DNA from 4 places in the Clostridioides sp. LIBA-7602 genome. Region 4 is predicted to be linked to each of the others. Evidence: riboswitches for the same ligand, from Rfam matches in the RefSeq annotation. Region 4 holds a riboswitch; each other region holds the start of a gene.
The links. Region 4 has a riboswitch for S-adenosylmethionine ahead of ACTG45_RS09560 (O-acetylhomoserine aminocarboxypropyltransferase/cysteine synthase family protein). Riboswitches for the same ligand answer to the same signal wherever they lie in the genome.
Positions count from the first base shown of each region.

Region 1: it holds a riboswitch for S-adenosylmethionine, as region 4 does, so the genes downstream of both, ACTG45_RS08610 (MetQ/NlpA family ABC transporter substrate-binding protein) here and ACTG45_RS09560 (O-acetylhomoserine aminocarboxypropyltransferase/cysteine synthase family protein) in region 4, are expected to answer to the same signal.
Region 2: it holds a riboswitch for S-adenosylmethionine, as region 4 does, so the genes downstream of both, metK (methionine adenosyltransferase) here and ACTG45_RS09560 (O-acetylhomoserine aminocarboxypropyltransferase/cysteine synthase family protein) in region 4, are expected to answer to the same signal.
Region 3: it holds a riboswitch for S-adenosylmethionine, as region 4 does, so the genes downstream of both, ACTG45_RS07755 (methionine ABC transporter ATP-binding protein) here and ACTG45_RS09560 (O-acetylhomoserine aminocarboxypropyltransferase/cysteine synthase family protein) in region 4, are expected to answer to the same signal.

Region 1 is NZ_CP196991.1:1,800,336-1,807,906, reverse strand. It holds gene lplA (lipoate--protein ligase) at 1-962, shown strand, start outside; SAM riboswitch class I at 1,053-1,158, shown strand; gene ACTG45_RS08610 (MetQ/NlpA family ABC transporter substrate-binding protein) at 1,270-2,067, shown strand; gene ACTG45_RS08605 (TerD family protein) at 2,170-2,769, shown strand; gene ACTG45_RS08600 (putative bifunctional diguanylate cyclase/phosphodiesterase) at 2,835-4,694, opposite strand; gene ACTG45_RS08595 (siderophore ABC transporter substrate-binding protein) at 5,163-6,131, opposite strand; gene ACTG45_RS08590 (iron ABC transporter ATP-binding protein) at 6,213-6,968, opposite strand; gene ACTG45_RS08585 (iron chelate uptake ABC transporter family permease subunit) at 6,965-7,571, opposite strand, start outside.
Region 2 is NZ_CP196991.1:173,702-181,272, reverse strand. It holds gene ACTG45_RS01215 (YkvI family membrane protein) at 1-468, opposite strand, end outside; gene metK (methionine adenosyltransferase) at 787-1,980, opposite strand; SAM riboswitch class I at 2,117-2,220, opposite strand; gene yyaC (spore protease YyaC) at 2,409-2,918, shown strand; gene fabZ (3-hydroxyacyl-ACP dehydratase FabZ) at 3,029-3,457, opposite strand; gene mreB (rod shape-determining protein MreB) at 3,473-4,492, opposite strand; gene spoIIID (sporulation transcriptional regulator SpoIIID) at 4,688-4,948, opposite strand; gene ACTG45_RS01185 (M23 family metallopeptidase) at 5,046-5,714, opposite strand; gene spoIID (stage II sporulation protein D) at 5,780-6,844, opposite strand; gene murA (UDP-N-acetylglucosamine 1-carboxyvinyltransferase) at 6,931-7,571, opposite strand, start outside.
Region 3 is NZ_CP196991.1:1,615,541-1,623,111, reverse strand. It holds gene ACTG45_RS07775 (DNA-3-methyladenine glycosylase) at 247-858, opposite strand; gene ACTG45_RS07770 (sensor histidine kinase) at 962-3,697, opposite strand; gene ACTG45_RS07765 (MetQ/NlpA family ABC transporter substrate-binding protein) at 3,845-4,636, opposite strand; gene ACTG45_RS07760 (methionine ABC transporter permease) at 4,673-5,329, opposite strand; gene ACTG45_RS07755 (methionine ABC transporter ATP-binding protein) at 5,322-6,287, opposite strand; SAM riboswitch class I at 6,405-6,511, opposite strand; gene ACTG45_RS07750 (hypothetical protein) at 6,686-6,853, opposite strand; gene ACTG45_RS07745 (DUF4097 family beta strand repeat-containing protein) at 6,935-7,264, shown strand; gene ACTG45_RS07740 (hypothetical protein) at 7,470-7,571, opposite strand, start outside.
Region 4 is NZ_CP196991.1:1,999,549-2,007,119, reverse strand. It holds gene ACTG45_RS09565 (homoserine O-succinyltransferase) at 1-41, opposite strand, end outside; gene ACTG45_RS09560 (O-acetylhomoserine aminocarboxypropyltransferase/cysteine synthase family protein) at 63-1,328, opposite strand; SAM riboswitch class I at 1,436-1,538, opposite strand; gene ACTG45_RS09555 (cation-translocating P-type ATPase) at 1,592-4,249, opposite strand; gene yaaA (peroxide stress protein YaaA) at 4,376-5,119, opposite strand; gene bcp (thioredoxin-dependent thiol peroxidase) at 5,129-5,593, opposite strand; gene ade (adenine deaminase) at 5,856-7,553, opposite strand.

The DNA of each region.
Region 1 (7,571 bases), 200 kb from region 4:
CAAACCCTTACTTCAATTTAGCAATGGAAGAGTATCTTCTTAAAAATCTTGACGAAGACTTATTTATTTTATGGAGGAATGAACCTTCTATAATTGTTGGAAAAAATCAAAATACACTTTCTGAAATAAATTTAGAATATATAAAAGAAAATTCTATACCTGTCGTTAGGAGACAATCTGGTGGTGGAGCTGTATTTCACGATTTAGGAAATATAAATTTTACATTCATAGCTTGCAATAATAATAGCTTTAGTGATTTCAGAAGATTCACTCAACCAATAATAGACTTGCTTAAAACATTAGATGTCAACGCTGAATTTTCTGGAAGAAATGACCTTCTTATAGATGGTAAGAAATTTTCTGGAAATGCCCAGTACAACTACAAAAACAAGGTAATGCACCATGGTACGTTGTTATTTTCATCTGAGATAAACGACCTTTCAAAAGCTTTAAAAGTAAAGCCTATAAAATTTGAAGGAAAGGGAATAAAATCTGTAAAATCTCGTGTAACTAATATAAGTGAACATCTAAAATCTAAAATGGATATACTGGAATTTAAAGATGCAATCATGGATTATTTATCTAAAACTAATATTGATAATACTAATTATTGTTTAAGTAAGTATGACATAGAACAAATAGAAAAACTTACTAAATTAAAATATGAAACTTGGGATTGGAACTTTGGTAATTCACCAAAATATACTCTTTCAAATGAGTTAAAATATTCTGGTGGAAATGTTGAGTTTAATCTAAATGTTGATAAAGGCATAATAACAACTATAAAATTTTTTGGAGATTTTTTTGGAAAACGTGATGTTTCATTTGTGGAAGACAAACTTGTTGGCACAAAGCATGAAGAAAATGCTTTAAGAAATGTTTTAAATTCAATTGAAATAAATGATTATTTCTTAGGTGCTGATACTGATATTTTAGTTTCTGGAATCTTAGGTGTTAAATAGAAATACTAAAGATTTTAAAATATTTATAAAATTGTGTTTACATATATAAAAAATCATGATAATATTTATAACATAATTAAAAATTGATACTTCTTATCCAGAGTGGTGAAGGGACTGGCCCTATGAAACCCAGCAACCAGTATATTTTTATATACATTGGTGCTAAATCCTGCAGTATTATACTGAAAGATGAGTCTAAATTAGCTTTTAAAGCCTGAGTTTAAACTCAGGCTTATTTTATTTTGCAGTGTGATAAAAGAGGGTATTTTATTTTTAACTAATCAATCATATTCAGGAGGGAATTTATATGAAATTCAAAAAATTATTAAGTTTATTATTATGTCTAGTTTTCACTTTATCTATAGTTGGATGCTCTAAAGCTAACGATGACAAAAAAATTGTTGTTGGTGCTACTTTAGTACCAGGTGGAGAATTATTAGAAGAATTAAAGCCACTTATCGAAGAAAAAGGTTATACCTTAGAAATTAAGAATTTTGATGATTACATACTTCCAAACGAAGCTTTAAATAATGGAGAAATTGATGCAAATCTATTCCAACATGAACCTTATCTAAAAGAGGCTGTCAAAGCTAAAGGATATAAAATAATGGCTGGAAAAAAACTATATGTATGCCCAGCAATACTTTACTCTTACAAGATAAAATCTATTGATGAATTTAAAAAAGGAGATACAATTGCAATAAGCAACAATCCATCTTCTTGTTCTAAAGACCTTAGATATCTTGAAAGTATTGGGCTTTTAACTTTACCTAAAGATGATGGACTAGTTAGTCCTAAAGATATAATCGAAAATCCAAAAGGCATACAATTTAAAGAATTGGATATTGCTCAGATTCCATCTTCTCTTCCAGACGTAACTGCTGCATTTATAGATACTACATACGCAGTACCTGCTGGTCTTGATGCTAAGAAAAATGGACTTTATACAGCTCCTATAAATGATGAGTATGCAAATCTTTTGGCATTTAGAACTGAAGATAAAGATAGTGAAAAAATTAAAGTTCTACAAGATGTTCTTACATCAGATAAAGCAAGAAGTATAATTGAAGAGAAATACAAAGGAATTGTAATTCCTGTTTTCTAGTATATTTAGTATAATTTTAATATTATTATTCTAATCTTGTTGAATATTGACTTGTTAAGTGCTACCATTTAAGTAAATCTATGTTTATGGAGGAAGATTACTATGGCTATAGAATTAAAAAAGGGACAAAAAATAAACCTTACAAAAAAAGAAAATAGTGATTTAGGTGAAATCTTAGTTAATTTAAATTGGAATCAAAAAATACAAAAAAAAGGTTTTTTTGGCTCTCTAAAAAGCAGTAATATAGATTTAGATTTAGGTTGCCTGTTTGAAATGAAAAATGGTGTAAAAGGTGCTGTACAAGCATTAGGTAATTCTTTTGGTAGTTTAGAGAATCCCCCTTTTGCTCAATTAGATGGAGATGACAGAACAGGTAGCAATACACAAGGAGAAAATATAAGAATAAATGGTAATAAAATAAAAGAAATAAAGAGAATACTTATTTATGCTTTTATCTATGAAGGTGTAGCTAATTGGTCTGAGGCTGATGGAATTGTAACAATCAAACAAAAACAAGATTCAGATTTAGTTGTTAAACTTGATGAACATAAAAATGGCTATAACATGTGTTCAATAGCATTGATAGAAAATGTAAATGATGAGACATTCAGTGTTGAAAAAGTCATTAAATACTTTAAAGGCCATAAAGAAATGGACAATGAGTTTCATTGGGGCTTAAAATGGGTTGCAGGAAGAAAATAAGTACATTATCAAGAGACTATGAGTAAATTCACTCACAGTCTCTTTTTTTTATAATTATTTACTTTCTAACTATTATGAACAAATTCTTTATCCAATATTTCTTCAAATTCTAACATGGGCATTGGTCTATAAAATACAAATCCCTGTACTAAATCACATCCAACATCTTTTAGAAATTCAACTTGTTCCTTACATTCAATACCTTCTGCAACTGTTGTAATATTCAATTCTTTTAGCATATGTATAATATTTTTTATTACTGTTTTTTCTTTATCTTTGTCTAAGCTAGCATTAAAAAACATAGAATCAAGTTTTAAAACATCAAATGGTAAATCTTTTAAGACACCCAAAGATGAATACCCTTTTCCAAAATCATCTAAAGAGCAAGTAAATCCATTTTTATGTAAGTCATGTATAATTTCCAAAAAGTGTTCTTGATTCTCAAAAGCAACACTCTCAGTAAATTCAATTTCTATAGTGTTTTGAGGTATATTATATTTCTTTTTTATCTCTGAATAAGTTTCCACAAAGTTGGTATTATAAAACTGTATTCTAGAAACATTAACTGATATTTGAACAAATGGTTTATTTTCATCTAATCTCTTTCTAATCCATCTACAAACTTCTTCAAAAACATACTTGTCTACCAAACCAATAAAAAAATCCTTTTCCAGTATTGGAATAAATATTGCAGGAGATATGATACCTTTATCTGGAGTCAACCAACGTACTAAAGCTTCTGCACAATCTATCTTTTGATTATGTAAATTAACTTTGGGTTGAAAATAAACTATAAATTCTTTATTTTCAATGGCTTCATGTATTCTACTTTTGATTGTATTTTCTTCAATCATTTTTTTACGAATATTTTCATTGTAAAAAGCATAATTAGTACCTGGTTTATTTTTAACAGTTTTTTGTGCAAAGTTTGCTCTATTTATTAAATCATCTATGTTTAGTTTTTCAATTACATCTTCAATACAACAAATTCCACTGACAATCGTAATGTTATATTTGTTTTTAATTTCGTTCGTAATATTAATCAGTTTCTCATCTACAACTCGTTGTCGTATCACTAAGTCTGCCTTATCCACATAGCACCTTAAAGCAATAAATCTATCTGCAATTTCCCTTGCAAATATCTCATATTTTCCAATATCATTCATCATAAGATTAGCATATCGTTTTAATATCATATCACCATAATCATATCCAAATATGTCATTAATGTATTTAAAATTTTCAAAATCAATATAGAATACAGCAAATTTCTTGTCTTTATACTTATAAATATTTTGATTTGCATCTAGCTTAAACTTTTCTATAGTATTTGCTCCTGTGAGCTCATCTTTATACGCAATGTTTTTTAAATCTACATTTAATTTTTCCAAACTAATCAATTTTCTATTGTATTGTATAATCAATATAATCCATGCTAACATACCTATAATAGATATAATGATTATTAAAGTCATTAGATAATCACTTTTCTCTTTAGAAAAATTTTCTATTTCAAACACTGTATTATTTGCAAGATAAAAAAAGTCTTCACTTGTGTCTAATAAATGATTGTTTTCTTCATTCATTCTTACTTTTTCTATTTCACTATTTAAATCTTTCCACTTTTTTTCTAGTAAAAATAAATAATCGTTATATGTTTTGCAATCGGTAACTACCAAACCGTACTTTCCATCCCCTGTAATTAATTCATGTAAAATTCCATCTATATAGTCGATTAACTCATCATTTGGTTGATTGTCCATCTCTAATTTGCTTAAACGTTGACTCGCTCCACGGACGATACCAACATAATTAATTAGTTTTCCATAGTCCGCAATATTACGAATCAATTTAATCGAAATGGAGCTTATAGAAATTAATAAAATAAATAAGACTAAGATAGTTACCCTCAAAACTCTCTTCATAAAATACCCCTATCCTCTATGTAGTTTTTCATGTATTAGATATTCTTTATAATCAACTCAACAAAGTTGTGTATAATCATTTTTTCAAATAAGAAGCATGAAATTCCAATAAAAATTTCTATACAATTAAGATATAGAAATGCTTATTTTACATAGTTTATTTTTAGTATTATATCTATTTACAAAAACGTTTTTATAGAAATCACTCTTTTTTTAGATACAGTTTATATTACTTTTAGTTATAAAACTCTGCTTAAAATTATATAATTGCGACAACCTATATATCTATATAATTCAATTATATTTAAAAATTATTCTTTTTGTCTAGTATAACTTTGTATTTTATTATATTTTGAATATATTTATATTATTATAATTCACATTATTATTTAAACTATAAAAAATCAGCCACTTTAAGTGGCTGATTAAATAGCAATAAATAAAACATGTTCATCGTAAATAATAGACTTATTTATTAACTGCTTGTGACGCATCATCTATCATTTTATTTAAAGAAGTTAGACCTCCATCATTTACATACCATGTTGGCGAATCTAAATATATTATGTTATCATTTTTATATGCATCCATAGATTTTATTACATCATTGTTTAAAACAGCTTTTGCTGTTGAGCCTGCTTTTACATCACTACCTGTAGCTATTCCTCTATCTATAACAAACATAACTTTTGGATTTTGTTTTGCTATATACTCAAAAGTAATGTTTTGACCATGACTTGATTCTTTTATATTTTTATCTTTATTTTCAAATCCAAAACTCTTGTATAATACACTAAATCTTGATTCTTCACCAAATACACTTAAATTACCTTCATTCACCATTAGCGTTAAAGCATTTAAGTTTTTTTCTGTTACTTTTTTATTTAGAGCCTCTATCTTTTTTTCAATTTTACTAAATTCTTGATTAGCTTTTTCTTCTACTCCAAATATTTTTCCTATTTTATCTATATTATTTTTAACAGAATCCAAATACTTCTTATCATCTTTACTTGTACTTATTGTTGGTGCTATTTTTGATAATTGCTCATAAAAATCTTCTTGTCTTCCATTTATTATAATTAAATCTGGATTTGCTGACTTTATACCTTCTAAATCTGGCTCTTTCAACCCTCCTAAATCTGCATACTTTTCATCCTTATATTTTTCTAAAGATGTTGGTAAGCTTGACTTTGGAAGCCCTACTAAATTCTCCCCTACACCTAATGCATCCATTGTATCTAGAGCTGAATAATCAAATACTACCACTTTCTTAGGGTTTAACTTTACATCTGTTTCTCCCAAGCTATGAGTTATCTTTATAGTATCATTTGAATTTTCTAATGTCTTAGGCTCATTTTTTTTACCTCCACCTAATGCAAATACTGTCACTAATCCTACTATGGCTACTGCGGCTACTATCGCTACTTTTTTATTCATGATGATATCTCCCTCTTTCTTGTTAATCTCTATTTTAATTTGAATTTATTATAAGGTTTATTTATTTTTATATATCATAATTTAGAAATAAATACAGATTCGATTTCCATTTATATGTTTAATATTAAAGCTCATTTCGTAAATATCTTCTAAAACTTTTTCATTGACTATCTCGTCTGTACGACCTACTTTCTCAATTTTTCCATTTTTTAATGCAACTATATTATCTGAATAACATGATGCAAAGTTTATATCGTGCATTACTAATACTATAGTCTTATCTAGGTCATCACAAAGACCTCTAAGCACTTTCATCATTTGAACTGAATGATTCATATCTAAATTATTAAGTGGTTCATCAAGCAATATGTACTCTGTATCTTGAGCTATTACCATTGCTATATAAGCTCTTTGTCTTTGTCCTCCACTCAATTCATCTAGATACTTATGTTGTATATCAGTCAATTTCATATATTCTATCGCTTCATCAATATACTTTTCATCCTCTTTAGTTAGGTTTCCTTCACTGTATGGAAACCTTCCAAATCCAACCAGTTCCCTTATTGTGAGTCTTAAAGTTATATTATTAGATTGTTTAAGAATAGCTATTTTTTTGGCTAATTCTTTGTTGCTGTAACTAGTTAAGCTCTTTCCTTCTATTATTACCTCTCCACTATCACCTCCTATAAGCCTTGTTACTATTGATAATACAGTACTTTTCCCAGCTCCATTTGGCCCTATAAAAGATGTTATTTTTCCCTTTTCTATATTAAAAGAGACATCCTCTACAACATTTTTATTCTTATATTTTTTAAATATATTTCTTATCTCTATCACCTATTTGCCCCCTTTAACAATAACTGAATAAAGTAAATTCCTCCTATAAAATTTATTACTACACTTAAAGTAGTATCAAATTTAAATACATGCTGTATAAAAAATTGACCAATTATTAATGTAATCATTCCTATCAACATGGAACCAAAAATTAAATATGTATGCTTATACGTTTTAAAAATTTCTCTAGTTATATTGGCAAGCAAAAGTCCTAAAAATGTCATTGGACCAATAAGTGCTGTTGATATTGAAACTAAAATTGCTATTAGTATTATCATCTTTTTAACTACTTTATCAAAATCTACACCTAAATTAATTGCCTGCTCTCTACCTAAAGATAATACATCCAAATACTTTATTTCGTCATATATAAAAGGTATTATGGCAATAATTATTATAAATGCTATTAAAAGTACATTAGTATTTATATTATTTAAACTTGCCATTATGCTAGTTTGTAAAGCTAGAAATTCATTTGGGTCTATCATTACTTGGATAAATGTTGTTGCACTTTTAAATAATGTTCCAAATATCATCCCTACTAGGACTAAAAAGAAAATATTATGTTTATTTTTCTCAAACAATGTCTTATATAATAACATT
Region 2 (7,571 bases), 1.8 Mb from region 4:
AAATATTATTATTATAGGACCTATATTACCTAGTATTTTAGAAAGCCTTGTCAAACCTAAAGAAACAGTTATTAGGGAAACGATTGCCATACCAATCCTACCTACATATGGATTTAATCCATAGTACTCTGATAATGTAGCTCCTGCTCCTGCAATCATTATTACTAATGTTCCAAATAAAAATAGTGGTCCAAACCATTCAAAGAATGTGCCAAGATATTTTCCACAGTATACTTGATAAATCTTTATTGGCTCCTTAAGCTTCAATTCTCTTCCTTTATCTATAACTTCTGCTCCAAACCATGAAAATAATACCATAGATATTATTCCACCTATAATACCAGCATATCCATAAAACGTAAAAAATTGCAGTATTTCTTGACCAGTTGCAAATCCAGAGCCTATTACAGTAGCCACATAAGCTCCAGCAAAACTTATAACAGTTTTAACATTTATCTTGCCTGACATACATTACTCCCCCCTAATTAAAATAATTTTTTAAGTGTAAGTTTATTAAGATTATATTAGACGTATTATTGTGATATTTCAATATATTTTTAATAATTTAACAGTAGTTAACACATTCTTAACCAGTTTTTAACATATATCCTATAATATGTATCAATTTGCCATAATATTATAAAACAAAATACACTAATCTAATTAAATACTGTTTGTTTATTATATGATGAGAAATTTACATTTATTAAAAATATTTAATCTACAATAAAAAAACTGTTAGAAAGTAATCTTAAAATTACATTCTAACAGTCTCTTAGTTAAAAATTATTCACCTAGAGCATCTTTTCTTAATTGCTCAACTTTGTCAATTTTTTCCCAAGGTAAATCTATATCAGTTCTACCAAAGTGACCATAAGCAGCAACTTTTTTGTAAAGTGGCTTTCTTAAATCTAAGTCTCTTATTATAGCTCCTGGTCTTAAATCAAAGTGTTTATTTACTAATTCAACAAGTTTTTCTTCTGAAACTTTACCTGTCCCAAAAGTATCTATAAATATAGACAGTGGTCTAGCTATACCTATAGCATATGCAAGTTCTATCTCACATTTATCTGCAAGGCCAGCTGCAACAATATTTTTCGCAACATATCTAGCTGCATAAGCAGCAGATCTATCAACTTTTGTAGGGTCTTTTCCTGAGAAAGCTCCTCCACCATGTCTAGAATATCCACCATAAGTATCTATTATTATTTTTCTTCCTGTAAGACCTGTATCTCCTTGAGGTCCTCCTATAACAAATCTTCCTGTTGGATTTATATAAATTTTAGTTTCTTCATCAAGTAATTCAGCTGGTATAACCTCTTTAATAACATGATTAATTATATCTTCTCTTATTTTATCATTTGATACTGTTTCACAATGTTGAGCTGATATAAGAACTGTATGTACTCTTACAGCTTTATTTCCTTCATATTCAACAGTAACTTGAGTTTTTCCATCTGGTCTTAAATAATCAACTAAACCTGTCTTTCTAACTTCTGTAAGTCTTCTTGATAATTTATGAGCCAAAGATATTGGAAGTGGCATTAATTCTGGAGTCTCATTGCATGCAAATCCAAACATTATACCTTGGTCTCCAGCTCCAACTTTTTCTATTTCTTCTTCTATCTCTTCTCCAGTCTTGCTTTCTAGACCTTCATCAACTCCCATAGCTATATCTCCAGATTGCTCATCTATAGAAGTTATAACTGCACAAGTATCACAGTCAAATCCATATTTTGCTCTTGTATATCCAATCTCTCTTACTGTTTCTCTTACCAGTTTAGGAATATCTACATAAGCAGATGTACTTATTTCTCCTGCTACTAAAACTAATCCAGTTGTAACTGTAGTTTCACAAGCTACTCTAGATTGTGGGTCTTTTTCTAATAATGCATCTAATATTGAATCTGATATTTGGTCACATATCTTATCAGGATGTCCTTCTGTAACTGATTCTGACGTAAATAAATGTCTTGCCATTTTTATTCCCCCTTATACATTCTTAATTTTTATTATAGGTTTTACCTTATTTTTAATTTTAGAAATTTTACTCAAAATAAAAAACCTCTCCTTTATAAGAAGAGGTTAATAATCGTAATTGTATACTAATTAACTGACCTCATCTTTCAAGACTTTTGTCTTGTAGGAATTAGCACCTTTTCCCATTTGGGTGGTTGCTGGGCTTCACAGGGCCTATCCCTCAGCCGCTCTTGATAAGGTAATCAAGATTTAAGTTTTGTTTTACTTTACTAGCTTACTATTTTTTTAAAATTTTGTCAAGATTTTTAGTCATATTTTTCCCATACCTTTTTTTGTAAGACAAATAAAATATTATCTCTATCTGAAATTTAAAGTTAGGTCTTTTTACTGTTTTTTATTCATATATTTTTTTGAAGGGGGTGTTCCTATTGTATTTAGCTAAAGTAAATTACAGCGATGATGATGTTATACAGATGCTAAGTTCAGTTCTAAAAACTATAATTAATGAAAATACGATTGTTGTTTGCATAGGAACAGACAGGGCTATAGGTGATACTTTAGGCCCTTTAGTTGGAACAATACTTAAGAACAGTAAATTTAAATACCCCGTTTACGGTACACTAGATAACCCTATTCACGCCTTAAACATATATGAGTCTTTAGATACTATAAAAAATACACATATGCAAGGTAACTTCTTGGCTATAGATGCTTGCTTGGGGTCGCAGAGTAACATAGGTAATATACAAATTAGAGAAGGACCTATCCTGCCCGGAAAAGGTGTTGGCAAAAAACTACCTCAAATAGGAAATTATTCTATAGTGGGAATTGTAGATAAAATTGATGAAAACAATAGACTTTCATTTAATAATATACGTCTTAGCTTTATATTGGACTTAGCTGAAACAATAGCTTTAGCTTTATTAGTATCCACCTAAGTCCAATGTGAAGTAACCGATAAAATTCTTTATATAAAAAGGTAGATATTTTAGAGTATCTGATTAAATACTCCAAATTATCTACCTTTTTACTCTTATGTTGTTAGTTTTTACTTTTCAACCAAAGCAAACATTAATTCACCTTTACAGACAAGCTCTTCACCAACATATGCTTTAGCATCTGCCTTAGCTATATTTCTTCTAAGAGTTGTCATTTCAACTTCCATAGTTAATGTATCTCCTGGTCTTACTTCTCTCTTAATTCTAACTTTATCTATACCTGCAAATACACCTAATTTTCCTTTATTTTCCTCTACAGACATCATTGCAACTCCACACACTTGTGCCAAAGCCTCTACTATCAAAACTCCTGGCATTAATGGATATTCTGGAAAGTGACCTTGAAAAAATGGCTCGTTAACTGTTACATTTTTTATACCAACAGCTCTTTTTCCAACTTCTAGTTCTGTAATCTTGTCCACCAATAAAAATGGATATCTATGTGGTATTAATTTTTTTATTTCATCTATATTTAGCATTATAAACTCTCCTAATTATTTTCTTCTAAAAGACCCACCTGTTTCAAGTAAGTCTATTGAACCCAAAGCTATTCCTGTACCTTTTGCAACACAAGACAATGGCTCCTCTGCTATTGTAACAGTTATCCCTGTTCTCTGTTCTATTATTTTATCTAATCCATATAATAATGAACCTCCGCCAGTCATTATTATACCAACATCTCCTATGTCTGCTGCTAACTCAGGAGGTGTTTTTTCTAAAACAGCATGAGTGGCAACTACTATTTGCTCAACACATTCTCTAAGAGCTTCTAGCATTTCTGTTGAATTTATAGTTATAGAACTAGGAAGTCCTGTAATTAAGTTTCTTCCTGTTATCTTCATATATTTTTCTTCTTCTCTCTTAAATGCAGAACCAATTTCAAATTTGATTTTCTCTGCTGTTCTTTCTCCTATAAGAAGGTTGTGTTGTTTTTTCATATACTTAACTATAGAATCATCAAATCTATCCCCACCAACTTTTATAGATTCACTTACAACAGCTCCTCCTAGAGATATTACGGCTATGTCTACAGTCCCACCACCAATATCTATAATCATATTCCCATTAGGCTGTGATATGTCTACTCCAGCCCCTATGGCTGCTGCTATTGGTTCTTCTATGATATATACTTCTCTAGCTCCGGCTTGTCTAGTAGCATCCTCTACTGCTCTTTTTTCTACTTCTGTGACACCCGTTGGTACACATACCATAATCCTTGGCATGAAGAATCTTCCAAATCCTTTTTTATCAACTATCTTATCTATAAAAGATTTTAACATCTTTTCAGTTACATCATAATCAGAAATTACACCATCTCTTAAAGGTCTTATAGCAACTATATTACTTGGTGTTCTTCCTATCATTTTTTTAGCTTCTTCTCCCACAGCTAAAACAGAATCTGTCCTATTATCTATTGCTACAACAGATGGTTCTTCTAAAACGATTCCCTTACCACTAACATAAACAAGTACATTTGCAGTACCTAAATCTATGCCTATATCAGCTCCAGCCATTTTTTCAACTCCTTCATTTATATATTAGATTATATTATAAGTCTATTTTAATACTCCTATAATAAAGCATATACAAAAATCTCGCTTTAATCAAGAGAAAATAAATGTTTTAAGAGTATTATTATTCTGCTATTTATAATTATTTAATATATTTATTACAATAATCTAATTCAATAAAAAAAGTAGGTTTTTAACCTACATTTTTTTATGTTCCTTCTCATACTTTAATTTAGTTGCTAATCCCCCTCTAATATGTCTCTCTGATTTATTCTTGTCTAGCACACTTTTAACTTCTTTGGCAAGGGATGGATTTATTTCCTTCAATCTTTCTGTAACATCCTTGTGAATTGTACTTTTACTTACTCCAAATGTCTTGGCGGTTTGTCTTACTGTAGTGTTTTTTTCAAGTATATATTTTGCTACCACTATGGCCCTTTCCTCTATATGAGATCTCAAAGATTACCCCCCTCACATAATAGCTTTAATGATATATATGTAAAAACACCAAAAAATATAACAAGCTTAACCAAATATGATTAAACTTGTTATACTTTTACTTAATTAGACTCATTGGGTCTATAGATTTCTCTCCGTTATATGCCTCTAAGTGTACATGTATGCCCTCTTCACTCTCTACTTGAGAAGTGCTTCCTACAGTACCTAGAGATTGTCCTTCTGTTACCTTCTGTTCTTTTTTAACACTAACATTTTCATCTAAGTTTGAATATACAACTACAATATTATTGTCACTTTTTATTTTTACTGATTTTCCATATTCTTCATCATCAAATACATCTACTACCATTCCGTTTAATAGAGATTTTATTTCTTTACCCTTAGTACAACTAACATCTACACCTTTATGAGTTTCCCAGACATCTAGTGTTTTAGAGTAACTAGGTTCTTTTTCTGAATATCCTCTTATTATCTTATCTCCAATGTAGTTTAATTTTGTTGTACTTGACTTATTTTCTTCTTTTGACTTAGCTTTTTCTAAGTTTTGTTTTGAATCTGTTGCAGTAGGAATAGCATCTTTCTTGTCTTTTTCAATTAAATGTATTTCCTCTTCACTATCTTTATTAGCATTTTCCATCATGCCTTTATTAGAAGCTAATTTATCTACATTATTATTTGTAAACCAAACTCCACCTACTGCTAATAAACAAACACATACAAATAAAGATAAATAAAAACCATCTTTTTCTAACAGCTTTTTCTTCATTTTGCACCTCCAAATATATTTCTACATTTGGATTATTGACGTGTTTTTGGTATTTTATACAATTATTAGTATATATCTTTTATTTTTGTATCTGTGTAGTAATGTGATAATATGTCATAATATTTATAGCCTTCTTCTGCCATTCCTTCTGCTCCCCACTGGCTCATACCAACACCATGCCCATATCCTTTTACTACAAAATCTATGTATCCTTCTCCAAATTTTATGTCAAAGTTGGCAGAGTTTAACTTAAAAACAGTTCTAATGTCTTTTCCAGTCAACTCTTTATTTCCTAATTTTATTTTTTCTACAGTTCCTGCATCACTTCTTTGAGTTATTGAGACTTGTTTGCTTAAATTATTTGTATCTATTACAATAGTGCTATATGCTCTTCTAAGACTCTTAACAAAGTCTGTATTACTTATTTTAAGTGTAGATGCAAACTTAGGAGAATACTTATCATAAGGACTTTCTACAGATTTTAGATAAGGATATTTTGCAGAAAATACTTCTTCACTGTTTTCTGTTTTTCCTGAAGATGTAGAAAAGTAAAGAGGAAGTATTGCTTTATCACTATAAGTTATTATCTGTCCTTTAGTTCCTCTGACAGCTTCTTGGATTTTAGAGTATTTATTCTTAATCCATTCTTCACCATTCAACTTTTTAAGAGTATCATAACTCTTGTATTCTTGACAGTGTTTGTAGTCAGTACATACTACCGCATTTTTATGTTTACTTGGTTTCTCATGTTCCTGCTTATATACTACATATGTTCTAGCTGCCACAGCTTGAGCTTTTAGCGCTTCTATGTCAAACTCTGAAGACATCTCACCAGCTATTACTCCACATAAGTAATTCTCCATGTCCATTTTTTCAACTTTTCCTGTTATATGATTGTACACATTGATGATTGGTGTTTTTTTATTTACAGTTTCATAGTTCACTATCTTTTTTTCTTCTTTATTACCTTCGTCTTTGATATCACTTTTTTTAATAGTTTTGTTTATAGATACTGATTTCTCTGGTTTTTGAGTTAGTTCTACATTTTTATAAGAAACTAAAGTTATAAGTGATGGAACTAATACAGAACAAGTCACGAATCCTAACAAAACAACCAATGGGTTCTTCATATACTCTCCTCCTTAGCTTTTAAAACCTTGTATTTAAGTATATGAACAACCCTATTAATTTATAACTTTCTTCTCTAAACCAATTATTAATCTTCTACTATTTCGATTTGACCACCTAATGCTGTTATCTTTTTATCTATATCAACATAACCTCTTTGAATATGGTATATTTCTCCTATTTGAGTTTCTCCTTCTGCTATAAGACCGCATAAAATAAGGGCGGCACCTGCTCTTAAATCAGTAGCATTTACTGCTGCACCATGCAATTCATCTACACCATTAACAACTGCACTTCTTCCATCTATTTTTATATTAGCGCCCATTCTATTAAACTCAGCAACATGCATAAATCTATTTTCAAAAACAGTTTCTATAACTACACCAGTTCCATTTGCTACAGTAAGCATAGCCATAAATTGTGCTTGAACATCTGTAGGAAACCCTGGATGTGGCAAAGTCTTTATATCTATTGGTTTTAACACTTTTGGACCTACTACTCTAACAGAATTGTCCATCTCTGTGATTTCGCAACCAGCTTCTCTTAATTTAGCCACAACTGGCTTTAAATGCTCCATTAAAACATTTTCAACAGTTATATCACCTTTTGTCATAGCCGCTGCAACCATATAAGTTGCTGCTTCTATTCTGTCTGGTATTACATTATGTTCTGCTCCTTTTAACTCTTTGACACCTTTTATCTTTATAGTGTTAGTACCTGCACCTTTAA
Region 3 (7,571 bases), 380 kb from region 4:
ATAAAATAAGTTAATTATCTATACAAATTTTATCATTTTTAATAAAATACACAAAAAAATTAATTTTTGTAGCTTATTTCGCCAAAATACATCTTTATTTATATTAGTAAAATAATTATAAATTTATTAAAATATGTTCGTAATTCATAAATTTATTTTTATTAAACTAAAAATTCTATAAAAAAATAAGATATCTATCTGGAGAAAATAATTTCCCATAGACAGATATCTCGGTTACATCAAGATTTATTCAATATAAAAACGCCACAAAAAATCTTTTGCCTCTTCTGCATAATCTATATTTATACGCTTACTAGTCTTTATATCCATCTGATTCTTACTAAACACCTTTATTCCTTCCTCATTATAATAAAAGTCACTTATATATAACTCTTCACCCATTATGCTCTTGCTATTTAAGCTTCTATCTATTTTTAAAGCCTTACAAAGTTTTCCTGGCCCATTAGTAATGTTTTTTATTTGATATTTACTCAAATCATTGTAAGATTTATTATATCTATTTATAGATATCTCATCTAGAGAAGTTACAGGTTCTACGCCTCTTATCAATACACACTCTGGTATATTTTCTACATTTGCCGATAAGTTTAAACAGTTGTACATACCATAGATTAAATAAACATATATATGTCCACCATCTAAATATAATGGCTTAGTTCTGTCCGTTTTTTTGTCACCATACACATGTGCTCCTTTGTCGGTTATACCCATATACGCTTCTGTCTCTATTATTTTAGTGACAATTGTTTTATCTTCATACTTTCTTATAAGATATTTGCCTAGTATTGATTTGGCTAAATCAATACCATTTTTTCTAAAAAAATCCTTTTCCAACACTTCACCTCATAAAATTTATTTTCAATGGATACAGTCTAGCTAAAAACATAAATAAAATTAGCTTATTTTATACTAGTATACGAATAATAGATTTCAGTATTTATTATTTATATATATCAAAAAATTCTATCTCGAATTTTTCAATGTTGTCATTATAATTTGACTTATCATAGACTTCTTCAACCACTTCTCTAATTGGGAATATAATTTTTACTTCTGTTCCTTCTCCTACTTTGCTGTCTATGTAAATTTCCCCATTTTGAATTTCAATCAATGATTTTGTAAGACACAGCCCTATTCCACTTCCAAATTCATTTGATATTCCACTATTTTCAATTTGTTTAAATCTATTAAATATATCAAATAATTTTTCTTTTTCTATACCTATACCAGTATCTTTTATAAGTATCTCTACTGTTTCACCTTTTTTATATATCCCTACAAGAATTTCTCCACCTTCTAAAGTAAACTTTATAGAATTTGATAATATATTCAGTATTATACGTTCTATAGATTCTGGGTCAAGCCCTACTCTCATAGTTTCCTCATTTGTATCAAAAACCAAGTCTATTCCCTTAGACCTAGCATAACTACTAATAGATGTAACTATTCTCTCTGTTATATCAATAATATCAAAATTAACTGCTTTAATCTTATATATATCTGATTTAACTTGAGAAATATTTATTATATTATCTATTAATCTTAATAATCTAAACATATTTTGTTTAGTTATTTGTATATGTTCTTTTAGTATATCCTGAGAATCAATTATTTTTCCCTTTTTATAAAGATTTTCGACAAGTTGAACTGAACTATATATATTATTTAAAGGTGTCTTAAGTTCATGAGATATATTAGCATAAAACTCCATTTTCATTTGGTCATATTGTCTTTGTTTTATTAATGCCTTCTTAAGTCTTTCAGACTCTCTTTGCACACTTAAATCTTTAATAATTCTCACTCTACTTCTTTTTTGTCCAAAATACAATGTTCTTGATATCATTTTTACTTCTTTAATATGATTGTTTTCGTTTACTATGTGAATACTCTTTTCTCTCTCTCCTATATTTAAATTATTTATGTATTTTTTTACTAATATATTTCTATATTTTTGTGTTGTAACTCCTAATACGTCACTAGAAATTCCAAATAGTTCTCTAAAAGCTCTATTTGTATATAGAACTCTTGATGTACTTAAATCTTCAAGAAAAATAGCTTCTGGTATAGCATCTAGTAATTTTTCGTATATTACCTTTTGTTCATTTACTATTCTAAGTATATTTATTTCTTTAGTTATATCTCTAAACGTAAGCAATTTAAATAGCTTATTATCAGACCAATAATCTCCAACTCTAACTTCTTCAACACGGTCTTCACCTTCTGAGTCAGACATTACAAAATTAACTATACAGTTTGCTGTATCATTATAACTTACTATTTCAGCTTTCTTTTCTTGTGTAAGATTTAATCTCTTAAATGATCTATTATCAAAGAAATCTATATTGAAAGTTTCAAAATATTGTTCTAATGTCATGCCAACTAAATCACTTGAATTACATTTAAAGCTCTTTTCATATTTCTTATTTATGCTTATTATCTTATTCTTCTTTATACCACCTTCAGCACTTCTTACAAGTATAGGAGATGGAATATTTAATATAATATTTTCATAATCTTTATTTATATGTCTTATTTCTTCATCCATTTTGATTTCATTTGTAATATCATTTAAGCTTATTAAGTAGTTACTTTCTTCTTTATTATTACTTAAACTCAATAAATAGATTTTATCATTTAATTCTACCTGCTTGTCAATTATACTTATATCATTGTCAAACTTCTTTAATTTTTTAGCTACATTTTTATCTTCTTTGACAAAAGTTAATATTTTATAAAAATTACTCATATCTTTTGAAAACTCATTTTTAAATTTATTATTTGTATAGCTTATATTAAAATCATAATCTGTTACTATCCACACATTTGGTATTGTATCAAGAGCTTGTCTCAATAACTCTTTTCTTTGGTCTATATAATTCTTTAATGTTCTTTGTATAGTCATATCTTTTTCTATTGCTAAATTTATCTTCCCTAGTTGCTCTGACTTTCTACTTAATTTTTTATTTATATAATCAAGCTCGTAATATGGATATACTATTCTATTATTGAAACTGTATACATATACATAATAAGTATGGTTACATAATAATAAATACACTACTCCTATTAACCTATCTGTATCTACTGTACTAAAACAAATTGCTATAAATCCTATAATTGTTGTAAAAAAAGCAAAATATGATAAATCTTTTATTAACTTATAGTGTTCAATTGTACTATCAAATTTATTCAATAAATATAACAAATTAAACAACGACATAGCAATATTAACTAATATAATAATCATATTCCAATTAAAATCACTAAAAATATTTCTTATAAAATAGTCTACTATGACAAAAGCACCATAAAAAATTAATACAGGGCTTATTCTCAATTTTTTTATTTTAGAAATGGTTAAATATATAAAAGTAGACATATTAATTATACTTAGATTGAGTAGCACAATTTGGAATTTTTGAAGTTTTAAATCTGCTACTCCTAAAATACTTACAAAAACTAATACGAGACATCCTATTTTTAATATATTTATAAATTCGTCTTTTTTGAAACTAGTTATATAAACTATAGAATACCCAAATATCCAAAGTAAAATTATCCTATACATATTTATAGAAACTGTATACAAATTTATATTTAAAATTGCAATAATCAAAAATACCCCATTAGCCAGTATATAGACCTTATTCTTGCTTAAAGTTCCCTTAGATTCCATATTCCCCACCACTTCTTCATTTTTATATAGTTTTACCTATAAATATGTTACCACAATTCTTCCAAAAAATTTGTCACTTTCTAGTTATAAAAAAAAATGAGTAAATATTTTTAATTTTACTCATTTTATAGATTTTGCATATTCAATTTAGAAAGCTGGCACTATACTTCCTTTATATTCATCTTGTATAAATTTCTTAACTTCTTTACTGTTCATAGCCTCTGATAAAGCTTTTATCTTATCACTATCTTTATTATTTTCTCTACAAGCTATTATATTTACATATGGAGAATCGCTTGATTCTATTACTATAGCATCTTTAGTAGGATTTAAGTTAGCTGTTAAAGCATAATTGGAATTTATAACTGCTCCATCAACATCTTTTAATACTGTTGGTAATTGTTCTGCATTCATTTCTTTTATTTGTATATTTTTAGGATTTTTAGTTATGTCTTTTTTAGTTATAAGCTCTCCATCTTTTACTTCTATTAATTTACTTTTTGCTAATAATTTAAGTGCTCTAGCTCCATTAGTTGCATCATTTGGCACAGCTATAACTGCTCCATCTTTTATTTCATCTAATGACTTAACTTTTTCTGAATAGAATCCCATTGGCTCTATGTGAACTTTAGATGTATACGTAAGTTTATATTCTTTCTCCTTCACAGTTTCTTCTAAAAATGGAATATGTTGAAAGAAGTTAGCATCCAAAGAACCTTCATCTAAAGCTGTATTTGGAAGTACATAGTCATCAAATATTTTTACTTCTAAATCATATCCTTTTTCTTTTAATAATGGCTTTGCAACTTCCAATATCTTTGCATGTGGATTTGATGAAGCTCCTACTAGTATTTTCTTATCCTCTTTGTTTGAACAACCTACTGCTGATATTGCTATTGCTGATACCAATGCTACTGATAATAATTTTTTTAATTTCATTTTTTACTCCCCCTCTTTAAAATGTTTATGATTAAGTTATTTTAGTTTCTTGTAAGCTAGATTTCCTATACCTTGTATTATCTGAACTAATATTACAAGTGCTATTACTGTATACACCATTACTGCTGTATCAAATCTTTGATATCCATAAATAAGTGCTATATTACCTAATCCTCCAGCTCCTACTGCACCTGCCATAGCTGTATATCCAAGTATAGATATTATTGATAATGTAATTCCAGATACTATTGAAGGCATGGCTTCCTTTATCATAACTTTAAATACTATTTGTCTCTTTGTAGCTCCAAAAGATCTTGCAGCTTCTATCAATCCTTTATCAACTTCATTTAGTGAACTTTCTATAATTCTAGCGATAAATGGTGCTGCACCAATAGTTATAGGCACTATTGCAGCAGTTTCTCCTATACTTGTTCCAACGATTAATCTAGTTATTGGAATCATTGCAACTATAAGTATCATGAATGGGAAACTTCTAAATATATTTACTATAAACCCTAAAGCACTATTTATTGTGCTATTTGGTTTTAATCCATCTGGTTTTGTAACCACTAATATGATTGCTAGTATAAATCCTAATATTGTTGCCACTATAGTTGGTATTATAACCATATACAAAGTTTGTAACAATGCATTTGGAAATAGTGTTGTCAAAAAGTCGATTAAACTATTCATTTATCATTTCCTCCCATCTTATGCCCTTACTAGTTAGATATTGTTTTACTTGTTCTCCACTTTTATCTGAAACATTTATGATAAGTGAGCCTAAAATATCTTCTTTGAATTGCTCTAATTTACCGAATATTATAGAAACATCTATATTTAGTTCTCTTGCCATAGTTGTAATAATAGCTTCATTAGAAATATCTTTAGGGAATAGTATCTTTATATTTGTTCCCTTTGGTAAGATTATACTTTCTTCACCGATTAATTTTCTAAGTCCTTTAGTATTTCTTAAGAAAATTTCTTCTGTATCTCCCACCTCTAAAACTTCTCCATTTTCCATTATTGCTACTCTTCCACAAATCTGTTTTATAACTTCCATTTGATGAGTTACAACTATTATTGTTATTCCTAGTTTTTTATTTATATCTTCAAGTAATGAAAGAATTGATTTTGTAGTATTTGGGTCTAATGCTGAAGTTGCTTCGTCACAAAGAAGTACTTGTGGATTTAGTGCCAAAGCTCTAGCAATTGCAACTCTCTGTTTTTGACCACCACTTAGATTTCTAGGTTTATCATTTTTCTTTTCAGATATTCCAACTACTTCTAATAACTCTAAAACTCTTTTCTTGATTTCTGATTTTGTATATCCAAAACATTCTAATGGCAATGCTACATTATCAAATACAGTTCTTCTCTCAAGTAATGAAAAGTGTTGAAAAATCATACCTAACTCTTTTCTTAAATCTCTCATCTGCTTTTCATTTAATGACTTTACTTCCTTATCAGAAACAAGTACATTACCTTCTTGATATTCTTCCAGTCCATTTATGCATCTAAGTAGTGTTGATTTACCTGCACCACTATGACCTATTATTCCAAAAATTTCTCCAGATTCTATTTCAATATTTACATCTTTAAGCACTTGAATCTTTCCATAATACTTATTAACATTTTTTATGCTAATCATAAAATTTCCTCCCCATATATTCTGCTCAGTTTTTATGTTTATCCTAGCTTATGTCTTTTAATTTGTATCTAACAAAATAAAAGCCTGAGTATAAACTCAGGCTTAGAAAGCTATTTATACTCATCTATCAACTATATTAGTTGCAGGATTTAGCACCAATGTATATAAAATATACTGGTTGCCGGGTTTCAAAGGGCCAGTCCCTCCACCACTCTTGATAAGACGTTATTTAATTTAATTTGATTATCATTTGTTGCTATGTTATATATGATATATTCATTAATAATATTTGTCAATGAATTTATTTAAATTTCTTATTTTTTATTACTTTTAGTGAAAAATAAATATCTATTTTTTATTGATTTTATAGCTTACAAACCCCTGTATTTTCAAATGACTTAAAGGCAATGATGATTACATAACTCTAACACCTTAGACTTTATTAAAGATTTAAGTTGCACATATTCTATTATTGTAGTATTTTTTGCAAAAGACAACAAATACTCAGCTCCCCAATTCAGAGTATATTTTGGTATATGCATATCTATATAACCACGATTAGACAAAACTTTTAACCCTCTTGCCAGTAAAAATTCTTTTAAACGTTCAGTGGCAATGTCACTTGTGACAAACTATATGGAAATGTTATATATACTTCCACTAGTGGGAATGTGGATATAAAATCTGCTGTTGGTTCAGGAAATTATAAATCCAATAATTCTGGTAATTTAAATATCGAATATACTAAAGTAATTAATAATCTTTCATTCTTTAATAAAAATGACAAGATTAATATTATACTTCCTAAAGATTTAGAGTTAGAATTTATAGCAAAAACAAAAAATAGCTTAATTCCAATCAATTTTCAAAAATATATTATTATTGAGAAAAAGACAGCAAAATGTAGAATTCGTAGTCATCCTAATATAGAAATTAATGTTGAAAGCAAGATTGGAAATATTAAGGTTACAAAATGATAGTGCTTATATTTTATGATGAAAAATATCAATGTCTTCTTAGATATCATACCAATTTGCTAATATTATTGAGGAATTAAGATATTCGACTTAATTATTGTATTGGATTTTGATATAAAAAAATACGAAGCCCAAGAAAGATAATATCTTCAGGGCTTCTATATGTTTTAAAACTTTTTCATTTTATAATTAGGTATTTGTTATATTATTTTTTATTATTTCCTGTTATTCCTAGTCTATCATTCATATCTTTTATCATTTTTCTAAAACCACTACCTATATCATTCCCAACATCTTCTGTTCCATG
Region 4 (7,571 bases):
TTATTAATAACAGGTAATCCTTTTGGTAGTATTAAAGCCATATCTTTTCACTTCTCTTTCTCTTAGAAATTTAAAGCTTGATTTAAATCAGCTATTAAATCCTCTACATTTTCTATTCCAACGGATAATCTTATTAGTGAAGGTAATACTCCAGATGCAATCAATTGTTCTTCTGTTAATTGTCTATGAGTAGTTGAAGCTGGATGTATAACGCATGTTCTTACATCTGAAACATGTGTAACTAAAGATGCTATCTGTAATTTCTCCACAAATTTCTTGGCATTTTCTAGCCCACCTCTTACTCCAAATGATAAAACTCCACTACATCCTTTTGATAGATATTTTTTCGCATTCTCATAATACTTGTTATCTTCAAGTCCTGGATAGTTAATCCAATCTACATTTTCGTGTTTTTCTAAAAATTTGGCTATTTTAAGTGCATTTTCACTATGTCTCTCCATTCTAAGGTGAAGTGTTTCAACATTTAAATTAGTAAGATATGCATTAAATGGACTTAAACAATTTCCATAATCTCTAAGTAGTTGAACTCGTGCCTTAGTTGCATATGCAGCATTTCCAAATTTTTGAGTATAACTTATTCCATGATATGTTGGGTCTGGTTCAACCAACTCTGGAAACTTCCCATTATCCCAGTTAAAGTTTCCTCCATCTACTATAATTCCTCCAACACTTGAAGCATGGCCATCTAAATACTTTGTAGTAGAATGAGTAACTATGTTTGCTCCATATTTTAGAGGATTACAAAGCACTGGTGATGCTAGTGAATTATCGACTATAAATGGAACATTCACTCTCTTAGCTACATTTGCTATTTTTTCAAAATCTATAACTTCAAGAGTTGGATTTGCAAGTGTTTCTGCAAACACAACTTTAGTGTTTTCATTTGCAAGTGCTACTATTTCATCCTCACTTGAGTCTAAGTCAAATGATATCAAATCTATTCCAAATTTTTTAAGACTAGGTCCTAATAAATTGAATGTTCCTCCATATACTTTTGAAGAACAAAGTATACTATCTCCTGATTTACATATATTTAAAACTGCTAACATATTTGCAGATTGACCTGATGACACAGCCACAGAAGATACTCCTCCTTCTAGTAGACTTATCTTTTCTTCAAAAGCTTGAATAGTAGGATTGCTTATTCTTGAATATATATGTCCATCAACTTTTAAGTCAAATAGTTCAGCAAGTTGGTCTATACTACTATATTTAAAAGTTGTACTTTGATATAAAGGTAAAACTCTTGGTTCTCCATTTCCTGGTTTGTAATTTCCTTGCACACATATTGTCTCTTTATTATACATTTTTGTATCCCCCTTAGATTTTAGTAAAAAATTAAACTATTTATCAGATGAGATTTAAAATAAATAAAGCCTGAGTATATAACTCAGGCTCTGTATAAGCTTAATTATACTCATCTCTCAGCTTTCGCCGCAGGATTTAGCACCAATGTATATAAATATACTGGTTGCCGGGTTTCATAGGGCCAGTCCCTCCACCTCTCTGGATAAGATTTATTTAATTTTTCTATGTTTTATATCTTATATATTTTTCCTAATTTTGTCAACTATTTTTTTAAAAATTTTCTTTTAATAAATTTTCCAACCTCTACTTGAACTACAGACATTATGGCTAAACTAATTGTTATAAGCCATTCTGAACCATTTAAAATAGTTAAATTGAATGCATTTCTAAAAACAGGTACAAATAGTATTACTGCTATTAGTAACGCAGAAGTTAAAAATGAAATTAAAAGAAATGGATTCTTACCATTATTTTTGTTAAACATGGAATCTGTATTTGAACGTTGGCTAAAAGCTCTTAACATTTGTGAAAATGCTAATACACAAAATGCCATTGTTTGACCTACAGCATGATTTTCTATATTAAGACCAATTTTATATGCTAAAATAGTCATTATTGCCACAAATATACCTTGAGTAGCTACTCTTTGTATAAGGTTCTTTTCAAATAAGGTAGTTGATTTTACTGGTTGGTGCTTCATTATATTTCTACTTGGTGGGTCAACTCCAAGCGCAAGGGCTGGAAGTGTAGCAGTTGCAAGGTTTACCCACAAAATATGAACTGCTAGAAGTGGAGTATCCCAATTTAATAATATTGCAACAAACAATGTAAGTATCTCTGCTATATTACCAACAAGTAAGAATTGTATAACTTTCTGTATATTTCTATATACACGTCTACCTTCTTTTATTGCATAAGCAATCGTTGTAAAGCTATCATCCATTAAAATCATATCAGAAGAATTTTTTGCAACGTCTGTACCACTTATACCCATAGCTATACCAATATCAGCAGATTTTAAGGCAGGAGAATCGTTTACTCCATCTCCAGTCATTGCTGGTACTTCTCCAATTCTTTTTAGAGATTGTATAATTCTAAGTTTATCAAATGGGGACACACGTGCAAATACTGTAGCTTTTTTAACAGCTTCATCTAGTTCATCATCACTTAAATTATCAAGTTCATCACCAGATATAACAGTATTTCCTTCATTCCATATTCCTAATTCATGAGCTATTGTTGTGGCAGTAACTTTATGGTCACCTGTTATCATTATGGTTCTTATACCTGCTTCTTTACAAGTATTTACTGCATCAATTACCTCAGTTCTTGGAGGGTCAATCATACCAACCATACCTATAAATGTCAAATCATATTCTATGTTTTCATTATCTTCTTTTGGTATAGATGAAATCTCACGCTTCGCAAAACCAAGTACACGCAATGCATCTTTAGACATAGTAAGACATAATTCGTGTATATTCTTTTTATCCACTTCAGTAATATTTCTTTCACCTTTTGATGTTAATATTTTAGTACATAAGTCAAGAATTTCATCTACTGCACCTTTAGTATAAGCAGTAATCTTTCCATCTATATTATGAACAGTTGTCATACATTTTCTATCAGAATCAAAAGGCTGTTCAAATACACGTGGATATTCTTCTTCAAGAGCTTCTTGATCTATTCCAAATTTGTTGGCCATAAAAATTAATGCACCCTCTGTTGGGTCACCTAATATTTCATCTGTTTTATCTGGATTAATACACGCATCATTACAAAGTGCACCAGCATAAACAATTTCTTTATATACTAGTGGATGTTTTTTAGATGCAGTGTCTATTGATGTAATTTTTCCAGACTCAAAATCTCCATTTACAGCAATATGTGTAACAGTCATCTTATTTAAAGTTAATGTACCAGTTTTATCGCAACATATTACTGTAGCTCCTCCTAATGTTTCAACAGCAGGTAATTTTCTAATTAAAGCATTTCTTTTAGCCATACGTTGTACGCCTAAAGCCATTACAATAGTAGCTGTTGCAGGTAATCCCTCTGGAATAATTGATATGGCAAGGGAAATTGCAATCATAAACATTGGCAAGAGAGGTCTCTGATAAAATGCACCTATTGCAAATATAACAACGCATACAATAATACCTATGACACTTAATGTCTTTCCAACAGTATTAAGTTTACGTTTTATAGGAGTATCAAAATCATCTTGTGAATCTAAAAGATGTGCTATGTTACCCACTTCTGTATCCATACCAGTTGCAACTACAACACCTACACCTCTACCATATGTGACGATTGAGGATGTATAAGCCATATTGCTACGGTCTCCTAATACACATTCTTCAGATAAGATTGTATCTGAATCTTTTTCTGATGGAACAGATTCTCCTGTTAATGAAGCTTCTTGAATTTTTAAACTCGATGTTTCTATCAAACGAAGGTCTGCTGGGACCATCGCTCCATCCTCTAAAAAAACAATGTCTCCTACTACAAGATTACTTGCTGGAATAACACTTTCTTCACCCTCACGCATAACACGAGCTATAGGTGAATTCATATTTTTTAATGCTTCTAATGATGACTCTGCCTTTTTTTCTTGAACAATTCCAATAACTGCATTTACTGTTACAATTATTAGTATTACAAAAGCTTCTGTAAATTCTCCAAATATCAAGGATAATATGGCTGCTCCTATTAGTATTAAAACCATAGCATCTGTAATTTGACTCCAAAGCATTTGTAAAGTTGTTCTAGGTGGTTTTTTTCTCAGTTCATTTAAACCATTCTCTTTAATCCGTTTTTCCGCCTCGGTATCGGTGAGCCCCTCCTCTGATGAATCTAGACTTTCTAAAATTTCATGAGTTGCTCTTGAATGCCAAGGCATCTGTTTGTGATTTTCCATTTTGGAAGATCACTCCTTTCTTTTTTTGATTTAAGAATAATTATATTTTAAAATCAAGTTCAATTCAATACACAATAAGTATATTTTACCTAAATTTAACAATACTTATCAATGCTTAATAAAAGTCTACTCTTTTACAAATATGTACTCACCATTATCAGATAAATTTTCTTGATACTTATATCCTCCTAAATTAAATTTTTTGAGTTCTTCAGTATCTCTTACTCTGTTTTTTACAATATACTTTACCATCATCCCTCTAGCTTTCTTTGCTTGTGTAGATTCAACTTTTAATTTACCATTTTTACTTACTTTAAAAGTACATGTAATGTATGTATCACTATCTTTAATAAATTTTTCTATGGATTTACTGTATTCATTTGATGTCAAATTAACGATAGCCCTTTTTTCTTTGATTAATTGTTCATATATGCTATTTCCCCAATATTCATACAAATTCTTAAATTCATGTACCTGTAATTTTGTCTGCATTTCTAATCTATACTCATATATACTGTCATACGGTTTTATAACCCCATACAATCCACTTATGATTCGAATACAATTGTCTGCGAACTCTTCATCTTGTTTTGTAAAACTATCTGCCTCTATATTTTTATATTGAATTCCATCATAAGTTAAGATTGCAGGGCTTCCAAGTGTATCAAACTTAATATTCTCAAATCTATTTTTATTTAATATAGCTAATTTTTCATTGATTTTCATTCTGTTTTTAAAATCTTCTATGCTAAATGCCTTTATATTTTCCACTATTTCTTTTGTGTTATCTATAAAACAGGGTAAACTCAAATCTCTATCAAAGGCTTCTATATGCTTCATATTTTTAGCTGGTGATAACATTATAATCATAAATTCTTATTACTCCTGTTTTTCCAAATATTCAAGAATTTCTTGTGCATTTGTATCTGGTTTTGCTTTCTCAAAGACTTTTTCAATAATTCCATTTTCATCTATGATATAAGTTGCACGCACAACTCCCAATGCAGTTTTTCCATACATTTTTTTCTCTTTCCATACATCAAATGCTTTAATAGCAACTAAATCAGGGTCAGAAAGTAAAATAAATGGAAGTTCATGTTTTTCTGCAAATTTTTGATGTGATTTTATACTATCTTTACTTATACCAATAACTTGTACATCATCCTTTTTAAATCCATCATATGCATTTCTAAAAGCACAAGCTTGACGTGTACAACCTGGTGTATTGTCTTTAGGATAAAAATATACTACTACTTTTTTTCCCTTAAAATCAGACATACTCACTTTATTTCCATCTTTATCCTCTAATGTAAATTCTGGCGCTTTTGTTCCTATACTCAACATAAATATCTCTCCTTTTGTTTTTATTGATAATTTTATATTATATATTATTACCCTATATATCTGTACATAAATAAAATTTTTTATTTTTTATATATAAAGTTTCATCAATATATAATTTTCATAATATTTATATTCTAAAAATATACCATAAATATCTCAATTAAAGTATTTAAACTTAAAATCAGATTAACTAATCCATTAATTAAAATTGACAGTATTTAATATATATTAAATACTGTCAATTTACTACCATTTTCATAGTCTATATAAATTTAAATTCTTCAACATCAAACAAACCCAAATCAGTAAGTCTTATTTGTGGAACAACAGGAAGTGCCATAAAAGAAAGTGTAATAAAAGGGTCTACATATTTTGGAACTCCCATACTTCTTGCTATCTCCAACATATTATCAGTCGTTTCTTGCACTTCTTCAGCCTGAAGAGTACTAATTAGTCCTGCTACTTGAAGACTTAAGTGTGCAAGAACTTTTCCATTTGATACAATTACATAACCACCTTGAATATCTTTTAAATAATTTATTGCAACTATTATATCTTCATCATTATCCCCTGCAACTATTATATTATGAGAATCATGAGCCACAGTAGTAGCTATTGCTCCATTTTTTATACCAAATCCTTTTAGTGGAGCAATTGATATGTTTCCAGTCATTCTATGTCTCTCAACAACACAAAGCTTTGAATAATCTTCATTTGGAACAAAATATCCATCTACATTTGGTATAGATTCATATAATTTATTTGTCAAAATTTGATAAGGTACAATTTCCATTACATAATTTTTTGTATTTGATTTTAGCTGTATTTTCTCTTTGCTGATATCTTTAAATTTAACTGTATTAAGTAACTCTTTGTCTTTAATTTCATAATTATAATTAGAGAATATTTCTTTAGTTACTAGCTTACCATCTTTATAGACAGTATCTACCTCCATTTCATTTAAGTTATTCAGCACAACAATATCAGCCTTATAACCAGCTCCTATTGCTCCAATCTTTTTTAGCCCATATACTTTTGCTGAATTATATGTTGCAATCTTTATGGCTTTGATAGGTTCCATTCCTAAATCAATTGCACATTTTATATTCCATCTTATATGACCTTGTTTTTCTATATCATCTAAATGCTTATCATCTGTACAAAACATAAATTCTTCAATTGGCAAGTTATGCTTTAACAATCCATTTACTATAGATTTCAAGTTCTTCGCTGCACTACCTTCTCTTATTAAAATCTTTAGACCTGCTCTCAATTTTTCATATACTTCATCAAAAGTTATACATTCGTGGTCATTTTCTATTCCTGCACACACATATGTCTGAAGTGATTTTCCACTTATATTTGGAGCATGTCCATCTACAATTTTACTTTTAAAAAGTTCTAGTTTTTCTAAGATTTCTTTTTCAGAATCTATAACATCATTAAAGCACATTACCTCTCCTAAGCCTAAAATTCTAGGATTGTTTATGTACTTCTCCATGTTTTTTGCACTAAATTTACCTATTCCATTAGTTTCAAATCTTGTGGCAGGTACAGATGAAGGCATCATAATATATACATTAAGTGGTATATCTTTTGTCGATTCTAATAAAAAATCTATTGCACTTGCTCCCTTTACATTAACCAACTCATGTGGGTCAGCTATGATAGTTGTCGTACCTGATTTTAATAATTTTTTTGATAATTCAATTGGCATTACCATTGTAGATTCAATATGCATATGTGCATCAATAAAGCCAGGTGATATATACTTACCACTACAATCAATTTCTACATTCCCCTTGTAATCGCCAATACCAACAATAGTATCTTCCACTATTGCCACGTCTCCTACTATCAGTTCTTCTGTAAATACATTTATGATTATTCCATTTTTAAGTACAATGTCAGCTTTATCTCTTCCACTTGCTACATCACACTGTCTCTTTAAAGTACTCATTTTTACAACTCCTCTTAA